Cystobacter fuscus DSM 2262: one gene and its partner. The protein of the gene in region 1 interacts with the protein of each later gene in a pairwise test. Links are inferred from orthologs where the notes say so. Each region holds a gene or a part of one and is shown on either strand. Other genes may lie near its edges.

Region 1 (6,218 bases):
GTACCAGTACTCCGCGTGAAGCAGACGCTCGGTGCCGGTGCCCGGCGGGCGGCGCGGCGCGAGGGCGGCCCGCTCGCGCAGCTCCGCCACCATGAAGCCCCGCGCATCCACCCCGGACAGGCGGCGCCAGAGCGCGGCCAGCGCCGCCTCGCCCCGGGCCCACCCCAGGGCCAGCTCCTCGCGCTGCCGGCTCGAGAAGGGCAGCCGCCCGGAGAGCAGCACCGGGTGCGCGAAGAGCGGCTCGAGCCGAGCGGCGAACAGCACGGCCTCGCGCAGCGCGGGCAGTGTGTCCGGCAACAGCTCCGCCGCGGTCTGCTCACGCAGATGGGCGGGCACCTCGCGGGGCAGGGTGATGAGCCAATCCTCCAGGGAGCTCATCAGACCGCCCAGCGACTCCTGGGCGCTGCGTCCGAGCTTGCGCGCCACGTCCCGGGCGAGCTGCTCGCGCAGCGAGTGCACTTCCCACAGGGTGCGCACCGTCGGGTGGCTCGTGGGCCAGTTCTCGGCCTGGGCGCGGCGCAGCGCGGGGCCGAGCAGGGCGTCCAGCGCGTCTTGATGGGCCCGCACCTCGCGCAACAGGGGCAGCTCCTGCCGCAGGCGCTCCTGCCACCGGGACTCGGCCAGCGCGAGCACCAGGCGGTAGTAGCGCTCCCGGGCGGGCGCGAGCAGCGCGGACTGGCCCTCCAGACGGACCTGGAATTCGTCGTCGATGGGCGCGGCCATGGGGCGGAAGTATACCTCCGGATTCACGCCGTCTGGGCGGTGTCCTTGGGCCGCAGTGGGGCGGCGAGCCGCTCGGCCTCGGCGCCCAGGGGGCCCTCGGGGTCCAGCGCCTTGGCGCGCTCGAAGGCGGCGAGCGCGGCCTCGCGCTCTCCCTTCAGCTTGAGGGCCACGCCCACGTTGAGGTGCGCGCCGCCGTTGTCCCGGTCCATGGCGAGCGCCTCGCGGAAGGCGGCGAGGGCCTCGTCCAGGTCTCCGGCGAGCAGGGCCTCCTTGCCGGCCTGCACGCGCTTGTCCGCGTCATTGACGAGCTCCACCTGGAGCAGGCTGCCCCCGGCCACGGTGACGATGAGCGCGCGCAGGATGCCGCCCCAGTAGAAGGTGAGGCCCTCGGCGGCGGCCACGGCGGCGATGGGCAGGTCCGGCAGCAGTTGCTTGCCGCGGAACTTGAAGCGCACCTTCGTGTAGCGGCCCTTGTTCGCCCAGTGGATGACCTCCCCGCGCAGCTTGTTCAGGCCCTCCTCGATGCGCTTGGGATCGATCTCGAAGGGGAACGCGGCGCCGCCCACGGGCTCGCCCGCGGGCAGGGACTTCTGCTCGATCACGGGCTCGGCCACGAGCTCGGCCTCGGGCTCGGGGAAGGAGGAGGCGGGGGGAAGCACGTCCACCGGAGCGGGGGGCGGCGCCGGGGTCTTCTTCTTCGCGGCGGCTGGCCGCGCCTCGGCCACCGGCTTCTTCACGGACGAGGGGCGCTTCTTCGCGGCAGCGGCGCTCTTCTTCGGAGCCGCGACGGCCTTCTTCGGGCTCGCCGGGGCCTTGCGGGGTGAGGTCTTCGCCATGGTGACGGGACTCTAACCAGTCGCGAGGCAACACGCTCGCGGGGGGCGCCCCTCACCCGGGCAGCCGCCAATCCACGGGCGCGCGCCCGCGCTTCTCCAGCTCCGCGTTGGCGTGGCTGAAGGGCTTGCTGCCAAAGAAGCCCCGCTTGGCCGACAGCGGCGAGGGGTGCGGGCCCTTGAGCACCGCATGCCGCCGCTCGTCGATGAGCGCCTGCTTCTTCTGGGCATAGCTGCCCCACAGCACGAACACGACCGGCTCCGGCTGCTCGTTCACCGCCCGGATGACCGCGTCCGTGAAGGTCTCCCAGCCGTGTCCCGCATGGGAGTTGGGCTCGGCCTCGCGCACCGTCAGCACCGCGTTGAGCAGCAACACGCCCCGCTCGGCCCACGGCACCAGCGAGCCGTCCTTCGGCCGGGGCAGACCCAGGTCCGACTGGAGCTCCTTGAAGATGTTCACCAGCGAGGGCGGGGGTTTGACGCCCGGCCGCACCGAGAAGGCCAGCCCGTGCGCCTGTCCCGCCCCGTGATACGGATCCTGCCCGAGGATGAGGACCTTCACCTGGCCGTACGGCGTCAACCGGAAGGCCGAGAACAGATCCTCCTCGGGCGGATACACCGTGTGTCGCCGGCGCTCCTGCGCCACGAACGCCTCCAGTTGCCCGAACCCCGGGCTCGCCAGGACGTCCCGCAGCGCCTCGTGCCACTCCTCCGGCAGCAGGCTCTTCAACGAACTCATCGTGCCTCCGCGACTCGCGTGTCGATGAGCCCCCCTCTACCCGACTCACGCGGTCAACTCGCGTCCGAGTGCCTGAAAAGTCGGATGGAGGACCCTCGGTGCCCCGGGTGGGGCCGAAAACACGACGGGCCCGGAGAGGATATCCTCCCGGGCCCGCGAGTGCGAGTGCTGGCGTCTGGCTTACTGCAGCAGCATCTGGGCCATGCGCTGGGCGGCGAGCTCCGTCGCGTTGTTCAGGCCGAGCTGGCTCAGGCCCTTCTGGGCGAAGTTGCCCATCAGCTGGCCCAGCACGTCCGTCACGCCCTTCTTGCCGGTGGCCAGGTTGAGCGCGGAGCTCAGGATGCTGTTGCCGCCCGCGCCGTCCAGGAACCCGGCGGCCCCGCCGAACTTGCCCAGGAGGTTGCCGAACACGCCACCGGCTCCGCCACCACCGGGGATGAGGCCGGACGCCGCGCTGAACAGCGACTGCGTCAGGCTCTTGCCGCTCGCGAGGTTGCCCGCGAAGCTCAGGGCCGCGCCCGCCAGCGGGTTGACCATGGAGACGATGGGAGCCGCGAAGCTAGCAACCTTGCCGAGGGCCTTACCGATTCCGCCGAGGAAACCCATGATGAAATCCTTTTCGAGGGGCCGCCGCGGCGGCCGTAAGTGCTACTGACAAAAGGATTCTCGCACGCCCCGATTATTTGTTTCCTGATCCCCCGAGAATTTCGCCATTTTTGAAAATGCCCGGGAAATCAAGGGGATGGGCGCGCTCGCGCGAGAACCTCAGGGCTTGAACTTGGGTTTCGGGCGCTGGAGTTCCAGTTCCTGAGACAGTTCCTTGGAAGAGGCATCGGTCTTCGGGGGAACCTTGTAGGGGACGGAATCCTCGCCGCCGAGCGTCCGCTGGTACTGCGCCGGCGTGGGGCCCTTGCTGAAGCCATCCTGCGACTGGCCGGGGATGATGGGGATCTCCCCATTGACCATCCGCTGCAGGTGGGTCTCGACCTCGGCGACGGTCGGGATGCTGGGGTCCTCCTTCTTGAGCGCCTCGTCCGGGACGATCATGATCGCGGGCGGCTTCTCCGGATGGGAGGCGTAGTCGAGGATCTTCTCCACGTACTGCTCCACGGGGATCTGGAGCAGACGGGCCTGCTCCTTCACGTCCGGATCCTTCAACAGCTCGTCGCGAACGTCGTCGATGGGGCGCCGCAGCTTCTTGCCTTCGGGCTTGCTCTTCTCTTCGGACATAACGAGGTGCTCTCCAGAGGGAATGAGGGCCAGAGCAGGGTCGAGCGTGAATCGCCGGTCCAGGCCCGGGCGGAGGGCCGTATTGCTAGCCCAGTCGCCCCCAGGATTGCAAAAAGGCAGCCCTCGGCCATCCGCGAGGTGGGGGGGTGCGCTACGGTTTCGGTTCGCGCGGAGACTGCAATGCGTCGCTTCGAACTGGTCGAGGGCTCGTCGAGGAAGTTCTGGGAGATCGAAGCCGAGGACACTGGCTTCACCGTGCGCTGGGGCCGCATCGGCACGAGCGGGCAGAGCCAGCAGAAGTCCTTCCCCACCGCCGAGAAGGCCCGGGCCGAGCAGGACAAGCTCATCGCCGAGAAGCAGAAGAAGGGCTACGCGGAGGTGGGCGACACCGCCAGCGCCGAGGCACCGCCCCCCGCGAGCCCGCCTTCGCCCGCGCCCGCCAGGAAGACCAAGGCCCCCGCCGCCCCCGAGGCACCTGTCGCCCCTCCCGAAGCACCCGTCCCGCCCCGGCCCACCGCTGACCCGGATGCCCCCATCGCCTGGACCGAGTCCCTCCTGCGCCGCGTCCATCCGCGCCGGGGTGGCGTCGCCGTGCCGGTGCGTCCGCTCGCCCCCGTGAAGAAGTCCTGGGCCCTGGTGCGCGAGGACTTCCTCGAGCGCGTCCCCCCCGGGCTCATCCCCGAGGACACGCACGAGAGCCACCTCACCGCCGAGACCCGCGCCGTCGCCGAGCGCATCGGGCGCACCGAGCCCTCCCTCGGCACGCCCGAGGAGGACGCCGTCCTGGTCATCTTCCTCCAGTACCAGGAGTCCTGGAACAAGGTCCCCCGCCCCGAGCCCATCATCGATCTGCTCTTCGCCCTGGGCGGGCCCGTCCACGCCACGCGCGCCGCGCTCCTCTCCCTGGACCTGTATCTGGCGGGTGACAAGGCGCTCCATGCCCGGCGGGGCGTGAACACCAACCCCCATCACCAGCACTACAACCTGCTCTCGCGCGGCCACTTGCGCGGCCTGCCCCGCCTGCGCGCCCTGCTCGCCACCCAGACGGATGACGCGGGCTACCAGGCCGCTCGCGACGCCGCCGCCCTCCTGCGCGACTCCGAGACGCGCCGCGCCGCCTCCGCCTTCCTCTTCCCCACCGAGACCGCCTGGGTGCGCGCCCAGGCCGAGGAGTTCGTCGCGGCCCAGGAGCCGGGCTTCCCCTTCATCCTGAGCAGCGTCTCGGAGCCCGACACGCTCGCCCCGCTCATCCCCCATGTGGACGTCTGGAATCTGCTGCGCGAGCCCAATGGCCACCTGGCCTCGCTGCTCGATGGCATGGGGGTGCACGGCCTCGCGCTCCTGCGTGAACTCCAGCCCAAGCTCATGGGAGCCGAAGCGGTGCGGACCTGGGCCGAGCTCACCGCGAGCATCAACGCGGATGAGGCGATGCAACTGCTGCTCAACGCCGAGAAGGAGGCTCTCCCGTTCCTCATCGAGGCGGCCGTGCGCTGGCCCCAGCGCGCACTGCGGCTCATCACCCCCCGGGCCGCCCTCCGGGGCAAGGAAGGCGATCAGGCGCGCTCCATCCTCGGCCACCTGCTGCGCCGCGAGCCCGCCGCCGTGCGCGCCGCCCTCCCCTCCCTGTCCGACGCGGCGCGCGAGGTGGTGGCCCGCCTCCAGGCCCAGGCCGGCCCGGACGTCCCCGACGCGACCCCCGAGCAGCTCCCCCCCGTCCTCGCCCGTCCCCCCTGGCGCTCGAGCCAGAAGCCCGAGGCGCTCCCCGTGCTCGACGGCGTGGTGCCCCCGGCGCTCCCCGATGCGCTCGTGTGGCGCGAGGGCGAACAGGAGGAATGGTCCCGGCGCATGGGCTGGGAGTACAAGCCCTACGGCAGCACGGTGCGAGAGCAGGAACTGCTGAGCGGAAAGGTGGACCCTACCTGCGTGCCCGAGCAGCTGGACATTCGTTTCTTCGTCTACGCTCCGGAAGCACTCGCCCTCAAGTACCTCGGCAAGCTCGAGCCCCGCCGGTACACGGGAGAGTGGCTCTGCGCCATCATCGCGCGGCTGGGGCTCGCGGTGCTCCCGACCCTCGTCGACGTCGTCACCACGTACGGCGCCGAGACCTACGCCCTGCTCGCGCCCTACGCCGTGACCCGGCTCGCTCCCCAGGTGGCCGAGGCCTTCCACCGCTCCAAGAAGGCCCGCCTCTCCGCCCAGGCGTGGCTCGTGCGCCACCCCGAGCACGCCACCGCCGGACTGCTCGTCCCCGCGCTCGGCAAGCCTGGCAAGGCCAAGGACGCCGCATGCGCCGCCCTGCGCATGCTCGCCTCCAATGGCCAGGAGGCCACCGTGCTCGACGTGGCCGGCCGCGTGTCCCCCCAGGTGCGCGAGGCCGTGCGGCGCGTCCTCGCCTTCGATCCGCTCAACCTCTTTCCCGCCAAGCTCCCCACCCTGCCCGAGACCCTCGGCCTCGATGGGCTGCCCCGCCCCCTGCTCCAGGACCGCTCCGCGAAGCTGCCCCTCGCGGCCGTCCGGGAACTCGTGACCCTGCTCTCCTTCTCTTCCCTGGATGCGCCCTACGCGGGCCTGGAGCAGGTGAAGGCCGCGTGCGACCCCGCCAGCCTCGCCCGCTTCTCCTGGGGCCTCTTCGAGTCCTGGATGACGGTGGGCGCTCCGAGCAAGGAGTCCTGGGCCTTCCAGGCGCTCGGCCC
Region 2 (7,428 bases), on another replicon or contig:
CTCGCGTCGCTCCACCTGCTCGAAGACCACGAGGGTCTCCTTGGGAGTGGGCCGCACGGACTCGATGCGCAAGAGCCGCTCCTGGCCCGCGCGGGTGCGCACGAGCACGCGCTCGACGTAATCGAGCGACTCGGAGGCGGGATCGAAGGGGCGCACGGCCACCTCGCCCTTGAGCCCATGGGCCCGGGACACGTAGCCCATCTCGAGATGAGGCTTGAGGGTCACTGTCCCTCGGGAGGGGTGGCGGAGGACGGGGTCTGGGGCGGGCGCCGGTCGTCCTGGATTTCCAGGCGGACCTTCTGGCCCTGCTTCTGGCCCGCGGCGCCGAGCAGCGTCCGGAGGGCGCCCACGGTGCGCCCGTCACGGCCGATGACCTTGCCCACGTCCTCGGGGGAGACCTTCAGCTCATAGAGCTGGGCCCCGTCCACCTCGGACGCGCGCAGGCCGACCTGATCGGGGTGATCGACCAGGGCCCGTACCAAATAGAGGATGAGTTGCTCCACGCTGTCGACTCAGCCCCGGCAGGGACTAGGAAGCGGGGGTGGCGGCGGCGGTGCGCTTGTGGCGCTTGATGAGCTCGCCAACGGTCTCGGAGGGCAGCGCGCCGCTCTTGAGCCAGTACTCCAGACGATCCGCGTCGAACTCCACCTTGGCCGGGTTCTGGTTCGGATCGTAGGCGCCCACGGCCTCGATGAACTTGCCGTCCCGGGGGTTGCGGGAGTCGGTGGCCACCACGTGGTAGTACGGCTTCTTCTTGGCGCCCGCGCGGGCGAGACGGAGGACAACGGCCATTTCTGATGCTCCAGGTGAAATCTGAAGGTGAGACAAGAAGGTGATCAGCTTGGAGGGGGGCGCTCTTAACGCCCCCACGAGCGGATTGTCAAGGAAGCTCGGGGCTTTGCGGTGTTTCCGAGGGGCTCTCCCCTCCCCGATTGGCCAGCTGGCCACAGGCGCCGGCGATGTCCCGGCCCCGATTCTGGCGGATGAAGGCCGCCACGTGCCCCGCGCAGAGCAGTTCCCGGAAGCGCTCGGCGCGCTCGTCCATGGTCGTCTGGAAGCCCAGGCCGGGGTTCTCGTTGTAGGGGATGAGGTTGACCTTGGCGGGGATGCCGTCGAGCAGCTGGATGAGGCGCGCGGCGTCCTCGTCCGAGTCGTTGAAGTCGCGCAGGAGCACGTACTCGAAGGTGATGCGGCGGCCCTGGCGCAGGGGGAACTTGCGGCAGGCGTCGAGCAGCGCGGCGATGTTCCACTTGCGGTTGACGGGCATCGTCTTGGAGCGCTGCTCGTCGGTGCTCGCGTTGAGGGAGATGGCGAGCTTCACGTCCGTCTCCTGCCCGAAGCGCTCGATCATCGGCACGAGGCCCACGGTGGACACGGTGATGTGGCGGTGGCTGAAGTTGGGCCCGTCCTGGGACTGGAGGATGGCGAGCGACGTCTTGAGGTTCTCGAAGTTGTGCAGGGGCTCGCCCATGCCCATGAAGACCAGGTTGGAGAGCGGGCGCAGGGTCTCCAGGCCCTCGTTCTTGCGCACCTCGCGGTTGACCGCGTGCACCTGGGCGACGATCTCCCCCGGGGTGAGGTTGCGCTTGAGGCCGAGCGTGCCCGTCATGCAGAAGGTGCACGCCATGGCGCAGCCCACCTGGGTGGACACGCACAGCGTCTTGCGGTCCTCCGAGGGCATGTAGACGGACTCGATGTAGCGGCCGTCCCGGGTCTTCCAGCGGTACTTGATGGTGCCGTCCACCGAGCGCTGCTCGGCGTCCTTGACCAGGGGGACGATCTCCGCATGGGCCTTGAGCTTCTCGCGCAGGGCCTTGGACAGGTCCGTCATCTCGTCGAACGAGGTGGCGCCGCGCTGGTGGATCCACCGGTAGAGCTGGCCGGCGCGGAAGGCGCGCTCGCCGAGCTGCTCGGTGAGGAAGCGGGTGAGCCCCTCCAGGGTAAGGCTGGAGACCTCCGTGCGCGGCGTGGCGGCCGGGGTGGGCGCGGGCACGGGCGGGGCGGCGGTGTCGACGGTGGCGCTGGCGGGCTCTGTCGGCGTCATCATGGTTCCAACGGAGAGGTGTAGGAGCCACTTCCCACAACCAGGCCGGTGGAGTCAAAGGAGGGCTCGTCCCCTTCCCCGCCCCGGACGGTTTGGAAGAGAGTACTCCAGGCGCCCCTTGTGCCCCCCCCCGGTTCCTGGAGCAGTCCCATGCCCCTTCCTCAAGGCCGTTTCAGCACCGCTTGCCTGCTACTCACGGTCACGCTCCTGTCCCTGGTCGTCCCGTCATCCGCCCAGGCTGGAAGCTCCTGCATCCAGTCGGCCCCACGTTCACCGCTGGATGCCCCACTCACGTCCGCGGTGAACCTGGAGCCCTCAGTCCACGGGGGTCAATTGACCCAGCTGGGGTCAGCGGCCAGCGACCCCTCCTCCTTCGCGAGCAAGGCCACGAAAGGAGGTGCAGGTGACTCCCGCACGGGGAAAGCCTTTACCCCCGCCGGAAAGAAGAAGATCGACGCGGCGAACGCCACGAAGAACGATGGCATCAACAAGTGCGAGAACTGTGGGATCGAGGTCGTGCCTGGACAAAAGAGCCAGAGCGGTGTGTCGCCCCCCACCAACCAGCGCGAGCGCGATCATGTCATCCCGAAAAGCAAAGGCGGCGAAGGGACACCTGAAAATGGGCAGGTGTTGTGCCGGGAGTGCAATCTCGAAAAATCAAACAAGGCGCCATGACTGAGAGACTGAAACTCCGCTTCCCGTTCGAGAATTCTGATGGCGTGGGCGAGACCGAGACCATGTGGGTCATCCAACGGGATGATGGGTATGAAATCGACAACATCCCATTTTACGTCACGGGGCTCGCCGCGGGAGATACCGTCTCGGCCCAGCCAGACGCGAGTGGAGTTCTCTGGTACTCCGAGCTGGTACGCCCTGGCGGGCATAGCACCATTCAGCTCTGGTTTTCGAGGCAGGAGGATGTTGAACCGGTCCGAGCGGCCCTCCGTCAACGGGGCTGCGCCTCGGAAGTGAGCGACCTGCCTCGATTGGTGGCAGTGGATGTTCCTCCCGACGTGCCCTACGAAGCCATCAAGGCGTTCCTAGAACAGGGTGAACGTGCCGGGCAGTTCGAGTACCAGGAAGCGTGTCTGGGCTTCATTGAACCAAAGCGAGAGGACGAGGAATCCAGAAGGGATCCATCATGAGCCTCGACACCCGAGCAGTCGAATACACCCACGGCGACAAGGCCTTCGAGGGCGTGCTGGCCTTCGACAGCGGCCGCGAGGGCAAGCGGCCCGCGGTGCTGGTCTTCCACGGGTGGGAAGGCCGCAGCGAGGCGCAGCTCGACTTCGCGAAGAAGCTCACCGATTGGGGATATGCGGGCTTCGCCTGTGATCTCTACGGCAAGGGCCTGAGGGGCACGACACCCGACGAGTGTCGGGCGCTCATGACGCCCCTGGTTGCCGACCGGGCAACGCTGCGCGACCGCATCTTGAAGACCGTCGAGACCGTCCGGAGCCTGTCCGAGGTGGATGCCACCCGGGTGGCCGCGATCGGGTTCTGCTTCGGGGGGCTGTGCGTGCTGGACCTGGCGCGCACGGGCGCGGACGTACGAGGCGTGGCGAGCTTCCATGGCCTGCTGGGCCGCCCCGATGATCTCGCGGAGACGGAGATCAAGGCCAAGGTCATGGTCTTCCACGGGTGGGACGATCCCATGGCACTGCCCGAGGACGTGGTGGCCCTGGGCCGCGAGCTCACCCGGTGCAAGGCGGACTGGCAGGTGCACGCGTACGGCGGGACCATGCACGCCTTCATGGCGCCGTTCGCCAATGATCCCGCCTCGGGCATCCTGTACAGTGAGAAGGCCTCGCGCCGCGCGTGGACGTCGCTCGCGCCCTTCCTCGCCGAGGTCTTCTTCTCCTGAAAGACGAAGGCCCGGCCCCCGCGAACCGCGCGCGGGAGCCGGGCCTCGAGTCCACCGGGCCTCTTACCGAGGCCCGTCGGGACTACTTCTTGCCGGAGTACTCGTAGCCGTGGATCTCGGTCTCGCGGAAGAAGTACGCGATCTCGTTCTTCGCGTTCTCCAGGCTGTCCGAGCCGTGCACCGTGTTCTGGTCGATGCTGGTGGCGAAGTCGCGGCGGATGGTGCCGGGGGCCGCGTTGGCCGGGTTGGTGGCGCCCATGAGATCACGGTTGCCCGCGACGGCGTTCTCACCCTCGAGCACCATCAGGACGACGGGGCCGGAGATCATGAAGCTCACCAGGTCCTTGAAGAAGGGGCGCGCCTTGTGGACGGCGTAGAACCCCTCGGCCTGCGCCTGCGACAGGTGCTGCAGACGGATGGCGACCGGCTTGAGACCCTTCTCCTCGAAGCGGGAGATGATCTTGCCGATGACGCCCTTCTGAAGCCCGTCGGGCTTGATGATGGACAGCGTACGCTCGATGGCCATGGTCTTGGCTCCTCGTTGTGACGTGGAAGAAATGGGGAACTAGCGGCTCTTCTTCGGAGGACCGCGCTTGATGGCCTCCTGCAGCGTGGTGCCCAGCTCGGCGGGGCTGGCGGCCATGAGGAAGCCCGCGGCCTCCATGGCCTTGATCTTCTCGGACGCCGTGCCCTTGCCGCCGGAGATGATGGCGCCCGCGTGGCCCATGCGCTTGCCCGGAGGAGCCGACTGGCCGGCGATGAAGCCCGCGATGGGCTTCTTGAACTCGCGCGCCACGTACTCGGCACCGGCCTCCTCGGCGTTGCCGCCGATCTCGCCGATCATGATGACCGCGTCCGTCTCCGGGTCGTCATTGAAGAGCTTGAGCACGTCCACGAAGTCCGTGCCGTTGACCGGGTCGCCGCCGATGCCCACCGCGGTGGACTGGCCCAGGCCCAGCTGGGTGAGCTGGTACACGGCCTCGTACGTCAGCGTGCCCGAGCGCGACACCACGCCGATGCGGCCCGGCTTGTGGATGTGACCCGGCATGATGCCGATCTTGCACTTGGCGCCCGGGGTGATGACGCCGGGGCAGTTGGGACCGATGAGGCGCACGCCCGGCTTGCCCTGCAGGTAGCGCTTGGCCTTCACCATGTCGTTGACGGGGATGCCCTCGGTGATGGTGATGATGAGGGAGATGCCCGCGTCGGCCGCCTCCATGATGGAGTCCGCGGCGAAGGGGGGCGGCACGAAGATGACCGAGGTGTTCGCCCCGGTCTGCTTCACCGCGTCGGCCACCGTGTTGAACACGGGGACCTTGCCCTCGAAGTCGGTGCCGCCCTTGCCCGGCGTCACGCCGCCGACCAGCTTGGTGCCGTACTCCAGCATCTGCTTGGAGTGGAACGAGCCCGCCGAGCCGGTGATGCCCTGGCAGAGGACCTTCGTGTCGTTGTTGACGAGGATGCTCATGGCTTGACCTTTCTCTGCCTGGAACTACTTCACCGCCGCGACGGCCTTCTCGGCGGCCTGGCGGAGGTTGTCGGCGGGGGTGATGGCGAGGCCGGAGTTGCTCAACAAGTCCTTGCCCTGCTGCACGTTGGTGCCCTCGAGCCGGACCACGAGCGGGATCTTCAGCTGCACTTCCTTCGCCGCGGCGATGATGCCCTCGGCGATGATGTCGCACTTCATGATGCCGCCGAAGATGTTGACGAGCACCGCCTTGACCTGCGGATCGGCCAGGATGAGCTTGAAGGCCGCCGTCACCTTCTCCTTGCTCGCGCCACCGCCCACGTCGAGGAAGTTGGCCGGGTTGCCGCCCACCAGCTTGATGGTGTCCATGGTGGCCATGGCCAGACCCGCGCCGTTCACCATGCAGCCGATGTTGCCATCCAGCGCGATGTAGGCCAGGTCCCACTCCTTGGCCTGGGTCTCGCGCGGCTCCTCCTCCGCGAGGTCACGGTAGGCGAGCAGATCCTTGTGCCGGTAGAGCGCGTTCTCCTCGAAGTCCACCTTCGCGTCGAGCGCCACCACGCCGCCATCCTTGGTGATGACCAGCGGGTTGATCTCCACCAGCGACGCGTCCGTCTCGATGAACATGCGGTAGAGCGCGGAGCAGAACTGCACGAACTTGTTCACCGTGGGACCCGACAGGCCCAGGCCGAAGGCCAGCTTGCGGCCCTGGAAGTCCTGGAAGCCCGCCACCGGGTCCACCGCCTCGCGGAGGATCTTCTCCGGGCTGTGCGCGGCCACTTCCTCGATCTCCACACCGCCCTCGCGCGAGGCCATGAAGGTGATGCGCGAGGTGGCGCGATCCAGCGTCACGCCGAGGTAGAGCTCCTGACCGATGGCCAGACCTTCCTCGATGTAGACCTTGTTGACCTTCTGGCCCTCGGGCCCGGTCTGGATCGTCTTGAGCATCATGCCGATCATCTGCTGGGCGAGCTGCTTGGCCTCGGCGGGGCTCTTGGCCAGCTTCACGCCGCCGCCCTTGCCACGGCCGCCCGCGTGAATCTGGGCCTTCACGACGACCACCGAGGTGCCCAACTCCTTCGCGGCCTTCTCGGCCTCGTCGGGAGTGTTCGCGAGGATGCCTCGCGGCGTGGGGACCCCATACTTCCGGAAGAGTTCCTTGCCCTGGTACTCGTGGATCTTCATCGAAGCTCCGGGTGATGCGGGTAACGCGAGACTGGCCTCCGGGAGCCAGCCCCCCGGGACGGCTGCCTCTCTCGCGCAGAATGGCCCGCTTGGCAAGGCCCGAGTGTCAAGGGCCCTGCCCTGGCGGACGGGAAAAGACCGAGGCTCCGGCCCGGCGAATTCACGCCAGACTCGGAGCCTCGGAAAAAGTACGGCGAGCTGACACGTGGGCGCTAGCCCGGACCGCCCGTCGCCTTCTTGTCGCCTTCCTGATTGAAGAAGATGTCCTTGATGATCTGCTTGGTCACCTCGCGGTTCATCACCGCGATGGAGGTGGTGAGCGGGATCTCCTTGGGGCACACCTTCACGCAGTTCTGTGCCTTGCCGCAGTCCTGGATGCCGCCGGGGCCCATGAGCCCGCGCACGCGCTCCTCGGAGTTCATCTTGCCCGTGGGGTTCATGTTGAAGAGCCGCGCCTGGCTGATGGCGGCGGCGCCCATGAAGTCGTTGTCGATCGTCACCTGCGGGCACGCCTCGAGGCAGCTGCCGCACGTGATGCACGTGGACAGCTTGTACATCACCGAGTGATCCGCCGGAGACTGGCGCGGACCGGGGCCCAGGTTGTGGGTGCCGTCGATGGGGATCCACCCCTTGACGCGCTTGAGCGCCTCGAACATGCGATCGCGGTTCACCGACAGGTCGCGCGTGACGGGGAACTTCTTCATCGGCTCCAGGGTGATGGTGGCTTCCCCATTGCCGATGACGCGATCGATGAGCGCGGAGCACGCCATGCGCACCCGGCCGTTGATGTTCATGGCGCAGCTGCCGCACACCTCTTCCAGGCACGCGGCGTCCCAGATGACCGGGGCCACCTTGCGCCCGTCGGTG

Evidence for each region.
Region 2: the proteins of ung (region 1) and ndk interact in binary tests that used the Escherichia coli proteins (3 or more experiments, as listed by UniProt). The link is inferred for Cystobacter fuscus DSM 2262 from one-to-one orthologs.

The regions. Positions count from the first base shown.
Region 1 is NZ_ANAH02000014.1:234,121-240,338, reverse strand. What follows is about bases 454-3,315. They hold ung (uracil-DNA glycosylase), read right to left. Parts: upstream 2,296-3,315; coding sequence 1,612-2,295; downstream 454-1,611. Other genes in these bases: D187_RS24830 (hypothetical protein), read right to left, coding at 3,061-3,315; D187_RS24835 (hypothetical protein), read right to left, coding at 2,476-2,901; D187_RS24845 (tetratricopeptide repeat protein), read right to left, coding at 747-1,559; D187_RS24850 (hypothetical protein), read right to left, coding at 454-750. Also shown: more of D187_RS24850, read right to left, coding at 1-453; more of D187_RS24830, read right to left, coding at 3,316-3,525; D187_RS24825 (WGR and DUF4132 domain-containing protein), read left to right, coding at 3,706-6,218. UniProt on the Escherichia coli protein: Excises uracil residues from the DNA which can arise as a result of misincorporation of dUMP residues by DNA polymerase or due to deamination of cytosine.
Region 2 is NZ_ANAH02000066.1:296,773-304,200, reverse strand. The notes cover bases 2,713-5,420. They hold ndk (nucleoside-diphosphate kinase), read right to left. Parts: upstream 4,435-5,420; coding sequence 3,991-4,434; downstream 2,713-3,990. Other genes in these bases: sucC (ADP-forming succinate--CoA ligase subunit beta), read right to left, coding at 5,401-5,420; sucD (succinate--CoA ligase subunit alpha), read right to left, coding at 4,474-5,376; D187_RS41835 (dienelactone hydrolase family protein), read left to right, coding at 3,186-3,908; D187_RS41840 (DUF4265 domain-containing protein), read left to right, coding at 2,716-3,189; D187_RS53315 (HNH endonuclease), read left to right, coding at 2,713-2,719. Outside these bases: ribosome maturation factor RimM, read right to left, coding at 1-201; D187_RS41860 (KH domain-containing protein), read right to left, coding at 222-503; rpsP (30S ribosomal protein S16), read right to left, coding at 529-792; dual-specificity RNA methyltransferase RlmN, read right to left, coding at 881-2,044; more of D187_RS53315, read left to right, coding at 2,378-2,712; more of sucC, read right to left, coding at 5,421-6,561; sdhB (succinate dehydrogenase iron-sulfur subunit), read right to left, coding at 6,774-7,428. UniProt on the Escherichia coli protein: Major role in the synthesis of nucleoside triphosphates other than ATP. The ATP gamma phosphate is transferred to the NDP beta phosphate via a ping-pong mechanism, using a phosphorylated active-site intermediate.